2 regions of the Streptomyces sp. NPDC015139 genome follow, and region 1 is predicted to be linked to the other one. Evidence: riboswitches for the same ligand, from Rfam matches in the RefSeq annotation. Region 1 holds a riboswitch; the other holds the start of a gene.

Region 1 (4,282 bases):
AGCCGTCCCGCGTCCCGGCGGGCCAGCGCGGCGGCTGCGAGACCTCCGATCACCACGGCGATGGCGGTGGCGGCGAGGGCGTACTCGAGCGAGGTCCACACGGCCTGCACGGGCGCCACCAGGAACGTACCGCCGTCGGAATCGGTCAGGGCCCGGTAGTAGCCGAGGCCCCAGCCGTCGAGGGAACGCCGGACGAGTACGGCGAGCGGCAGGAGCAGCAGCACCGCGACGGTGGCGAGGACCCCGGCGAGCAGCGCCCGCTGCCCGAACCCGCGCGGCCGGCGGGCGGTCGTCCTCGGGTCGACCAGCCGCAGGGCGGTCTCGCGCCGCCGTACGGTCCAGGCGTGCACGGCGAGGATCGCGCCGACCGCGGCGAACTGGACGAGGGTGAGGACGGCGGCCGTGGACAGGTCGAAGACCTCGGAGGTCTGCCGGTAGATCTCCACTTCGAGGGTGGAGAAGGCCGGTCCGCCGAGGATCTGCACGACCCCGAAGGAGGTGAAGGTGAACAGGAACACCATCAGGGCGGCGGCGGCCACGGCGGGCGCGAGCGCGGGCAGGGTGACCCTGCGCCAAGCGGTGAGCGGTGAGGCGCCCAGCATCCGGGCGGCCTCCTCCTGGCGGGGGTCGAGCTGGGACCAGAGCCCGCCGACCGTGCGGACGACGACCGCGTAGTTGAAGAAGACGTGGGCCAGCAGGATCGACCACACCGTGGTGTCCAGCCGTACCCCCCACAGCTCGTCCAGCAGCCCGTTGTGCCCGACCAGCGCCAGGAAGGCGCTGCCGACGACGACGGTGGGCAGCACGAACGGAACCGTGACGACGGCCCGCAGCAGCTGTTTGCCCGGGAAGTCGAGGCGGGCGAAGACATGGGCGGCGGGCAGCGCGAGCAGCAGGGTGAGCGCGGTGGAGGCGAGCGCCTGCCAGGTGGTGAACCACAGCACGTGCCGGATGTCCGGCTGGGTGACCACGTCCACGATCCGCCCGAACCGCCAGGCGCCGTCCGCCTTCAGCCCGCGCGTGACGATCGCGGCCACGGGCCAGGCGAAGAACAGCGCGAAGAACGCGACGGGCAGGGCCATCAGGCCGAGCCGCGCCGCGCTCCCCCGCCGGGACACGGCTACCTCAGTACGAGCGACGTCCACGACTTGACCCACTGGTCGCGGTTGGCGGCGATCTTCCCGGGCGCCATGGTCTCGGGGTGCTCGGCGGCCGGGCCGTACTCGGTGAACTCGGTGGGCACCGCGGCTCCCCGCACCACCGGGTAGACGTACATGTTCAGCGGCATGTCCTCCTGGAACTCCTTGGAGACCAGGAAGTCGATGAACGCCTTGCCGCCCTTGGTGTTCCGCGCGTTGTCGAGCAGCCCGGCGAACTCGATCTGCCGGAAGCAGGTGCCGGTGGCGACTCCGGTCGGGGCGGTGCCGGGCCGCTTCTTGGCGTAGATCACCTCGGCGGGCGGCGAGGAGGCGTACGACACCACGAGCGGGCGGTCACCGCCGGCCTTCCTGCCTCCGGTGGAGCCGGAGAACTCCTGGGAGTAGGCCTGCTCCCAGCCGTCGACCACCTTGACGCCGTTGGCCTTGAGCTTCTTCCAGTAGTCCTGCCAGCCCTGGTCGCCGTACTCGGCGGCGCTGCCGAGCAGGAAGCCGAGGCCGGGCGAGGAGGTGGCCGCGTTCTCGGTGACGAGGAGGTTCTTGTACGCGGGCTCGGCGAGGTCAGCGAAGGTCCGCGGCGGGGCCAGCTTGTGCTTGCTGAACCAGGCCTTGTCGTAGTTGACGCAGATGTCGCCGTAGTCGACGGGCGTGACCCGGTGCTTGTCCTTGTCCAGCTGGTACGACGCGCCGACCTTGTCGAGGCCCTTGGCCGTGTAGGGCTGGAACAGCCCGTTGTCGAGGGCGCGGGAGAGCAGGGTGTTGTCGACGCCGAAGAAGACGTCGCCCTGCGGGTGGTCCTTGGTCAGGATGGCCTTGTTGACCGCCTGACCGGCGTCGCCGTCCTCGAGGACCCTGAGCTTGTAGCCGGACTGCTTCTCGAAGTCCCGCTGCACCTTCTTGGAGACGGCCCACGAGTTGTGGCTGACCAGGGTCACGGTCCTGCTGTCACCGGACGACTTGCTCTCGCCGGAACCGCACGCGGACAGGCTGATCAGGCCGAGCCCGACCGCCACGGCCACGAAGGTCTTGTTGTGCACTGGATGTCCTCCTGGGGGTTGGCCAGGAAGAGACGCGGCCCCGCCCGGGTCCCGCGAGGGGGCCCGGGCAGGGCGCAACAGCTTGAGTGAAAGACCGAACTTCCTACCCAGAATGACCTGGGCGAGGTTCAGAGGGTCTGCGGCCCGATTGCCGCACTCTCAGCGCTGTGGCGCTCCCCTGTCGGAATATGAGGTTGTCGGAACGTGGCCAGATTACCGCTCGGTCGCCGCGAGCTGACCGCAGGCTCCGTCGATCTCCTGGCCACGGGTGTCCCGGATCGTGACGGGTACGCCGTGCGCGGCGATGGCCTCGACGAACGCCTTCTCGTCCTCCGGCCGGGAGGCGGTCCACTTGGAACCGGGCGTCGGGTTGAGCGGGATCAGGTTGACGTGCACCGGCTTGCCCTTGAGCAGCCGGCCGAGCCGGTCGCCGCGCCAGGCCTGGTCGTTGATGTCACGGATCAGCGCGTACTCGATCGACAGCCGGCGGCCGCTCTTCTCGACGTAGTCGAACCCGGCGTCCAGCACCTCGCGCACCTTCCACCGCGTGTTCACGGGGACGAGGGTGTCGCGCAGCTCGTCGTCAGGGGCGTGCAGGGAGATCGCGAGCCGGCACTTGAAGCCCTCGTCGGCGAACCGGTGGATGGCCGGCACCAGCCCGACGGTGGAGACGGTGATACCGCGCTGGGACAGACCGAGCCCGTCCGGGGCGGGATCGGTCAACGCGCGGATGGCGCCCACGACCCGCTTGTAGTTGGCGAGCGGCTCGCCCATCCCCATGAAGACGATGTTGGACAGCCGCGCCGGACCGCCGGGCACCTCGCCGTCGCGCAGCGCCCGCATGCCGTCCACGATCTGGTGGACGATCTCGGCGGTGGACAGGTTCCGGTCGAGGCCGGCCTGGCCGGTGGCGCAGAACGGGCAGTTCATCCCGCATCCGGCCTGCGAGCTGATGCACATGGTGACCCGGTCCGGGTACCGCATCAGCACGGACTCCACGAGCGTGCCGTCGAACAGCCGCCACAGCGTCTTGCGCGTGGTCCCCTGGTCGGTCGACAGATGCCGTACGACGGTCATCAGCTCCGGAAACAGCGCCTCCTGCAGCCTGCCGCGCGCCCCGGCGGGGATGTCGGTCCACTGCTCGGGGTCGTGCGCGTACCGCGCGAAGTAGTGCTGCGAGAGCTGCTTGGCACGGAACGGCTTCTCCCCGATCTCGGCCACCGCGTCCTTGCGCTCGGCGGGCGAGAGGTCGGCGAGATGCCGCGGCGGCTTCTTGGCTCCGCGCGGCGCGACAAAGATGAGTTCTCCGGGCTTAGGCATAGCGTTACCAGTGTCGCAGATCCACATGGGTGACCCGGCGGTGTGGCTCGCTCGACCGGCCTCAGCAGGGGGCTGGGCGTGGCGTAGGCCCGCGTGCGGTGCGGCTGGGGCGCTCATAGGCTGACGGTGCTCGGGGCGACTGCGGAGGTTGGTCATGCCCCGAACCATCTGGTCAGGCGCCATCTCGTTCGGCCTGGTCACCGTGCCGATCAACGTGGTCGGCGCCACGGAGGACCACAGCATCCACTTCCACCAGTACCACCTGGAGGACATGGGCCGGGTGCGCTACCGCAAGGTGTGCGAGCTGGAGGACCGCGAGGTCCCGCAGGACGAGATCGGCAAGGGTTACGAGGTGACCAGGACGCAGGTCATCCCGATCACGGACGAGGACCTGAGCAACCTGCCGCTGCCCACGGCGAAGGCCATCGAGATCGACGCGTTCGTCCCCCTCGCGTCGATCGATCCGATCCGGATCTCCGACGGGTACTACCTCCAGCCGGCGGGCCAGGTCGCCGCCAAGCCGTACAAGCTGCTGGTGCAGGCCCTCAGCCGCTCCAGCAAGGTCGCCGTCGCGAAGTACGCGTGGAGCGGCCGGGAGCGGCTGGGCCTGCTGCGGGTACGCGACGGCGTCCTCGTGCTGCACGCGATGCGCTGGCCGGACGAGATCCGCGACCCCACCGAACTGCTCCCCGCTCCGGTCGAGATCACCGACGAGGAGATCGAGGGCGCCCTCGCGCTCATGGACACCATGACCGCCGACTCCCTCGA
Region 2 (4,282 bases), on a different contig from region 1:
CCGATCCGATCGGGGAGCCCAGCGGCATCACCGCGGCACAGCCGACGTCCTCCAGCCTGCGCGCGAGCACGGGATCGTCGTTCGTGTACGGCAGCACCGTGAAACCGTCGTCGACCAGCGTCTCCGCCGCGTCCAGCAGCTCCACCGGGTCCGGCAGCAGGGTCCGCTCGTCGGCGATGACCTCCAGCTTGACCAGGTCGGTGCCCAGTGCCTCCCGGGCGAGGCGCGCGGTCAGCACGGCCTCCCCGGCGGTGAAACAGCCCGCCGTGTTCGGCAGCACGCGGATGCCCAGCTTCTCCAGCACCGACAGCACCGAGCCGTGCACGGACGGGTCCACCCGCCGCATCGCGACCGTGGTCAGCCCGGTGCCGGAGGCGGTCAGCGCCCGCTCCAGCACGTCCAGACTGGGCGCGCCGCCCGTGCCCATGATCAGCCGGGAGTCCAGGTGCACACCGCCCAGGACGAAGGGGTCGTCGGCCATCGGTTCAGCCTCCCTGGACTGCGGTGAGTACTTCGACGCGGTCGCCCTCGGCGAGCGCGGTGGTCGCCCACCGGCCACGCGGCACGACCGTCTCGTTGACGGCGGCGGCCACCCCGGAGGGCGCCGCGGTGAGGGTGCGGACGAGGGCGTCGAGAGCGGTGCCCGGGGCGATCTCCCGGTGCTCCCCGTTGACGGAGACGGTGAGGCTGAGGGTCATGCGGACTGCTCCATGAGACGTGCGGGCCGCTCCGGCGGCGGGGCGGTGAAACGCTGGGGCGTGAACGGGCGGGCCTCCTCGGGGAGGTCACCGGTGGCCAGCGCGTGCGCCAGCACGTCCCCGGTGACCGGTGTGAGCAGCACGCCGTTGCGGTAGTGCCCGGTGGCCAGCAGCAGTCCGTCCAGGCCGGACGGGCCGAGCAGCGGGGCGTTGTCGGGGGAGCCGGGCCGCAGTCCGGCCCGGGTCTCGGTCAGCGGGAGCTCGGTGATGCCCGGGACCAGCTCGTGGGCGTCGCGCAGCAGCTCGTACACGCCCCCCGCCGTGACCGTCGTGTCCCAGCCCAGCTCCTCGGTGGTCGCGCCGACGACCAGCTCGCCGTTCTCGCGCGGCACCAGGTAGACGTGGCTGCCGCGGACCACGGCCCGCACGGTCCGGCTCAGGAACGGCGCGAACCGCCGGGGCACGGCCAGCCGCAGCACCTGCCCCTTCACCGGCCGGACCGGCGGCAGCAGCGCGTCCGGCACGCCCGGGAGGCGCCCGCTCATGCTTCCGCCGGCGAGCACGACCTGCTCCGCGCGCAGCTCGGTGCCGTCCGCCGTGGTGACGCCGGCGGCCCGCTCGCGCACGACGTCGAGCCGCTCGGCCCAGGTGCGGTGGAACACCACCCCGGCGTGCTCGCACGCGGCCACCAGGGCCGTCGCCAGCCGCCGCGGGTCGATCTGATGGTCGCCGTCGACCCGCAGTCCGCCGCGCACCCCGGGCGCCAGCATCGGCTCGAGACGCCGGCAGTCGCGCCCCGACAGCCACTCCGACTCCAGGCCCGAGCGCTGCTGGAGCGCGTGCAGTTCCCGCAGGTCGGCGCGGTCGTCGGCGTCCAGCGCGACCGCGAGGGTGCCGCACCGGCGGTAGCCCAGGTCGTGGCCGGTCAGCTCGGACAGCTCGGCCGCGAAGCCGGGATAGCGGCGCGCCGACTCCAGGTTCAGGGCGAGCAGCGTCTCCTCGCCGTAGTGCAGTTCCGTGACCGCGGCGAGCATCCCCGCCGCGACCCGCGCGGCCCCGCCGCCGGGCTCGGGGTCCACCACGGCCGTGGTGAGCCCGCGCTGCGCCGCGCGCCAGGCCGTGACCAGACCGATGATCCCGCCCCCGATGACGAGGACGTCGGACGTACGTGACGACATGGGCGTCCAGCCCCTCCCTTCGCCGGCATGACCCGGATCAGGTTCGTACGGTCGGAGGCCGCCAGCCTCCCTCTCAGCCCGGTGCGTCCGGGCTCCCGCGAGTGCTTGTACGGTGGCCACCCTAGCCCGCCCCGCTCGTCACCCGTAAGGGAGCCCTCCGGCATGCACCGCTCGCTCGACGGTCTGATCCTCGCCCCCGTCGCGGACCAGGCCCCAGGTCAGGTGGGTACCCGCACCCGGTTCGCCTACCACGAGAAGGACGGCGAGGTCTGGGCGGAGTACGCGGGCGGCGAGGTCGTGCGCGGCCATCTGGTCGGGACCCGCGAGGGCGACCGGCTGGACTTCCGGTACGTGCAGCTGCGCACCGACGGGACCACGGCCTGCGGGCACTGCGTGTCCACCGTCGTGGAGCTGCCCGACGGCCGGCTGCGGCTGGAGGAGACCTGGGAGTGGGAGTCCGCTCCGGGCAGCGGTACGAGCGTTGTGGAGCAGGTCACCGAGCACGCCCCCTGACTGACGTTTCGTCAGTTGTCTATGGTGATCGGGTGAGCGAGCAGACACCGCAACAGGGCACGTCACAGGAACGGCGCGTGGTCGTCGTGGGCGCGGGCATGGCCGGGGTGCAGACCGCGGTCGCCCTGCGGGAACAGGGCTTCGAGGGAGCCGTGACCGTCATCGGCGCCGAACCGCACCAGCCGTACGACCGGCCGCCGCTGTCCAAGGCCGTGCTGCTCGGCACGGCCGAGGGCTCCGCCTTCGACGTCGACTTCGAGTCCCTCGGCGTCGAGCTGCGGCTCGGCTGCGAGGCGCAGGGCCTGCGCCCCGCCGAACGCGTGCTGGACACCGAGGCGGGCCCGGTGCCCTACGACGTCCTGGTCCTGGCCACCGGGGCCGAACCCATCACCCTGCCCGGCACCGAGGGCGTACCCGGCGTGCACCTGCTGCGCACCCTGGACGACGCCGAACGGCTGCGGCCCGTGCTGCTCCGGCAGCACGACATCGTGGTCGTCGGCGCCGGCTGGATCGGCGCCGAGTTCGCCACGGCCGCCCGGGAGGCGGGCTGCGCGGTGACCGTCGTCGAGGCCGCCGACCGGCCGCTCGCGGGTGCCCTGCCCGCCGAGGTGGCCGCGCCCATGGCCGCCTGGTACGCCGACAGCGGGGCCGAACTGCGCACCGGCGCGCGCGTGGAGCGCGTCGAACCGGGCGCGGTGGTGCTGACCGACGGCACCCGGCTGCCCGCGGGCGCCGTCGTCGTCGGCATCGGCGCCCGCCCGGCCACCGGCTGGCTGGCCGGCTCCGGCATCGAGCTGGGGCCGCACGGCGAGGTCGTCGCCGACGCCCGCCTGCGCACCGGGGCCGAGGACGTGTACGCGGTCGGCGACTGCGCCTCCTTCCCCTCCGCCCGCTACGGCGAGCGGCTGCTCGTCCACCACTGGGACAACGCCCTCCAGGGGCCCCGCACGGTCGCCGCGAACATCCTCGGCGAGACCCCGGCGCTCTACGACCCGGTGCCGTACTTCTGGTCCGAGCAGTTCGGCCGCTTCGTGCAGTACGCCGGGCACCACGCCGCCGCGGACCGCCTGGTGTGGCGCGGCGACCCGGCCGGCCCCGCCTGGTCGGTGTGCTGGCTGCGCGAGGGCCGGCTGGTGGCGCTGCTGGCGGTGGGGCGGCCCCGCGACCTGGCCCAGGGCCGCCGTCTGATCGAAGCGGGCCGCCGCATGGACCCCGAGGCCCTGACCGATCCGGCCCGCCCCCTGAAGAACGCCAGGGCCGACTGATCGGCGCCGGGGCGGGGCGACCGGCGCCGCGGTCGGCCGCCGGCATCGAGCGGCACCTCGGGTGGAGCGCCTACCCTAGGACTCGTGACCGAGATTGACGCAAAGATCGATGCTCTCGTCCCCGCCTGGCTCACCCTCCCCGACATCGCCGAACAGCTCGGCGTCGAGGTGACGCGTGTGCGGCAGCTGGTCAAGGAGGGCCAGGTGATCGCCGTACGCCGTGGTGAGAACCGGGCGCTGCACGTCCCCGCCGCCTTCATCGACGGGGACAAGGTCGTCAAGGGCCTGACCGGCACCCTGACGCTCCTGCGGGACGACGGCTTCACGGACGAAGAGATGATCGAGTGGCTCTTCACCCCCGACCCCACCCTGCCCGGCACCCCCGCGCAGGCCCTGAGCGAGAATCGCGGCACGGAGGTGAAGCGCCGCGCCCAGGCGCTCGCCGTCTGAGCCCAGCCGCACCAGGGGGGTGGCGTGCGAGCCCCGGGCCCGCACGCCACCCGAGGACCACCAGGTACACCGACCACGGGGGGACCCACGCATGTCCGACACCGCCCGCGCCGCACTCGCCGACGCCCGCCTGTACCTCTGCACGGACGCCCGCCGGGACCGGGGCGACCTCGCCGGG

The links. A riboswitch is a leader RNA that binds a small molecule or an ion and turns the genes downstream of it on or off. The one in region 1 is predicted to bind thiamine pyrophosphate.
Region 2: another riboswitch for thiamine pyrophosphate. It lies ahead of thiO (glycine oxidase ThiO); the one in region 1 lies ahead of ACF08B_RS27575 (thiamine ABC transporter substrate binding subunit).

Annotation. Positions count from the first base shown of each region.
Region 1 covers NZ_JBIBUW010000011.1:96,357-100,638, forward strand. Annotated here, with positions in the region: gene ACF08B_RS27570 (ABC transporter permease) at 1-1,082, opposite strand, end outside; gene ACF08B_RS27575 (thiamine ABC transporter substrate binding subunit) at 1,121-2,194, opposite strand; TPP riboswitch at 2,277-2,384, opposite strand; gene rlmN (23S rRNA (adenine(2503)-C(2))-methyltransferase RlmN) at 2,408-3,514, opposite strand; gene ACF08B_RS27585 (Ku protein) at 3,669-4,282, shown strand, end outside.
Region 2 covers NZ_JBIBUW010000005.1:173,667-177,948, forward strand. Annotated here, with positions in the region: partial or broken gene ACF08B_RS15720 (thiazole synthase) at 1-481, opposite strand, end outside; gene thiS (sulfur carrier protein ThiS) at 486-698, opposite strand; gene thiO (glycine oxidase ThiO) at 695-1,876, opposite strand; TPP riboswitch at 1,874-1,985, opposite strand; gene ACF08B_RS15735 (hypothetical protein) at 2,039-2,389, shown strand; gene ACF08B_RS15740 (NAD(P)/FAD-dependent oxidoreductase) at 2,422-3,654, shown strand; gene ACF08B_RS15745 (Rv2175c family DNA-binding protein) at 3,739-4,104, shown strand; gene thiE (thiamine phosphate synthase) at 4,196-4,282, shown strand, end outside.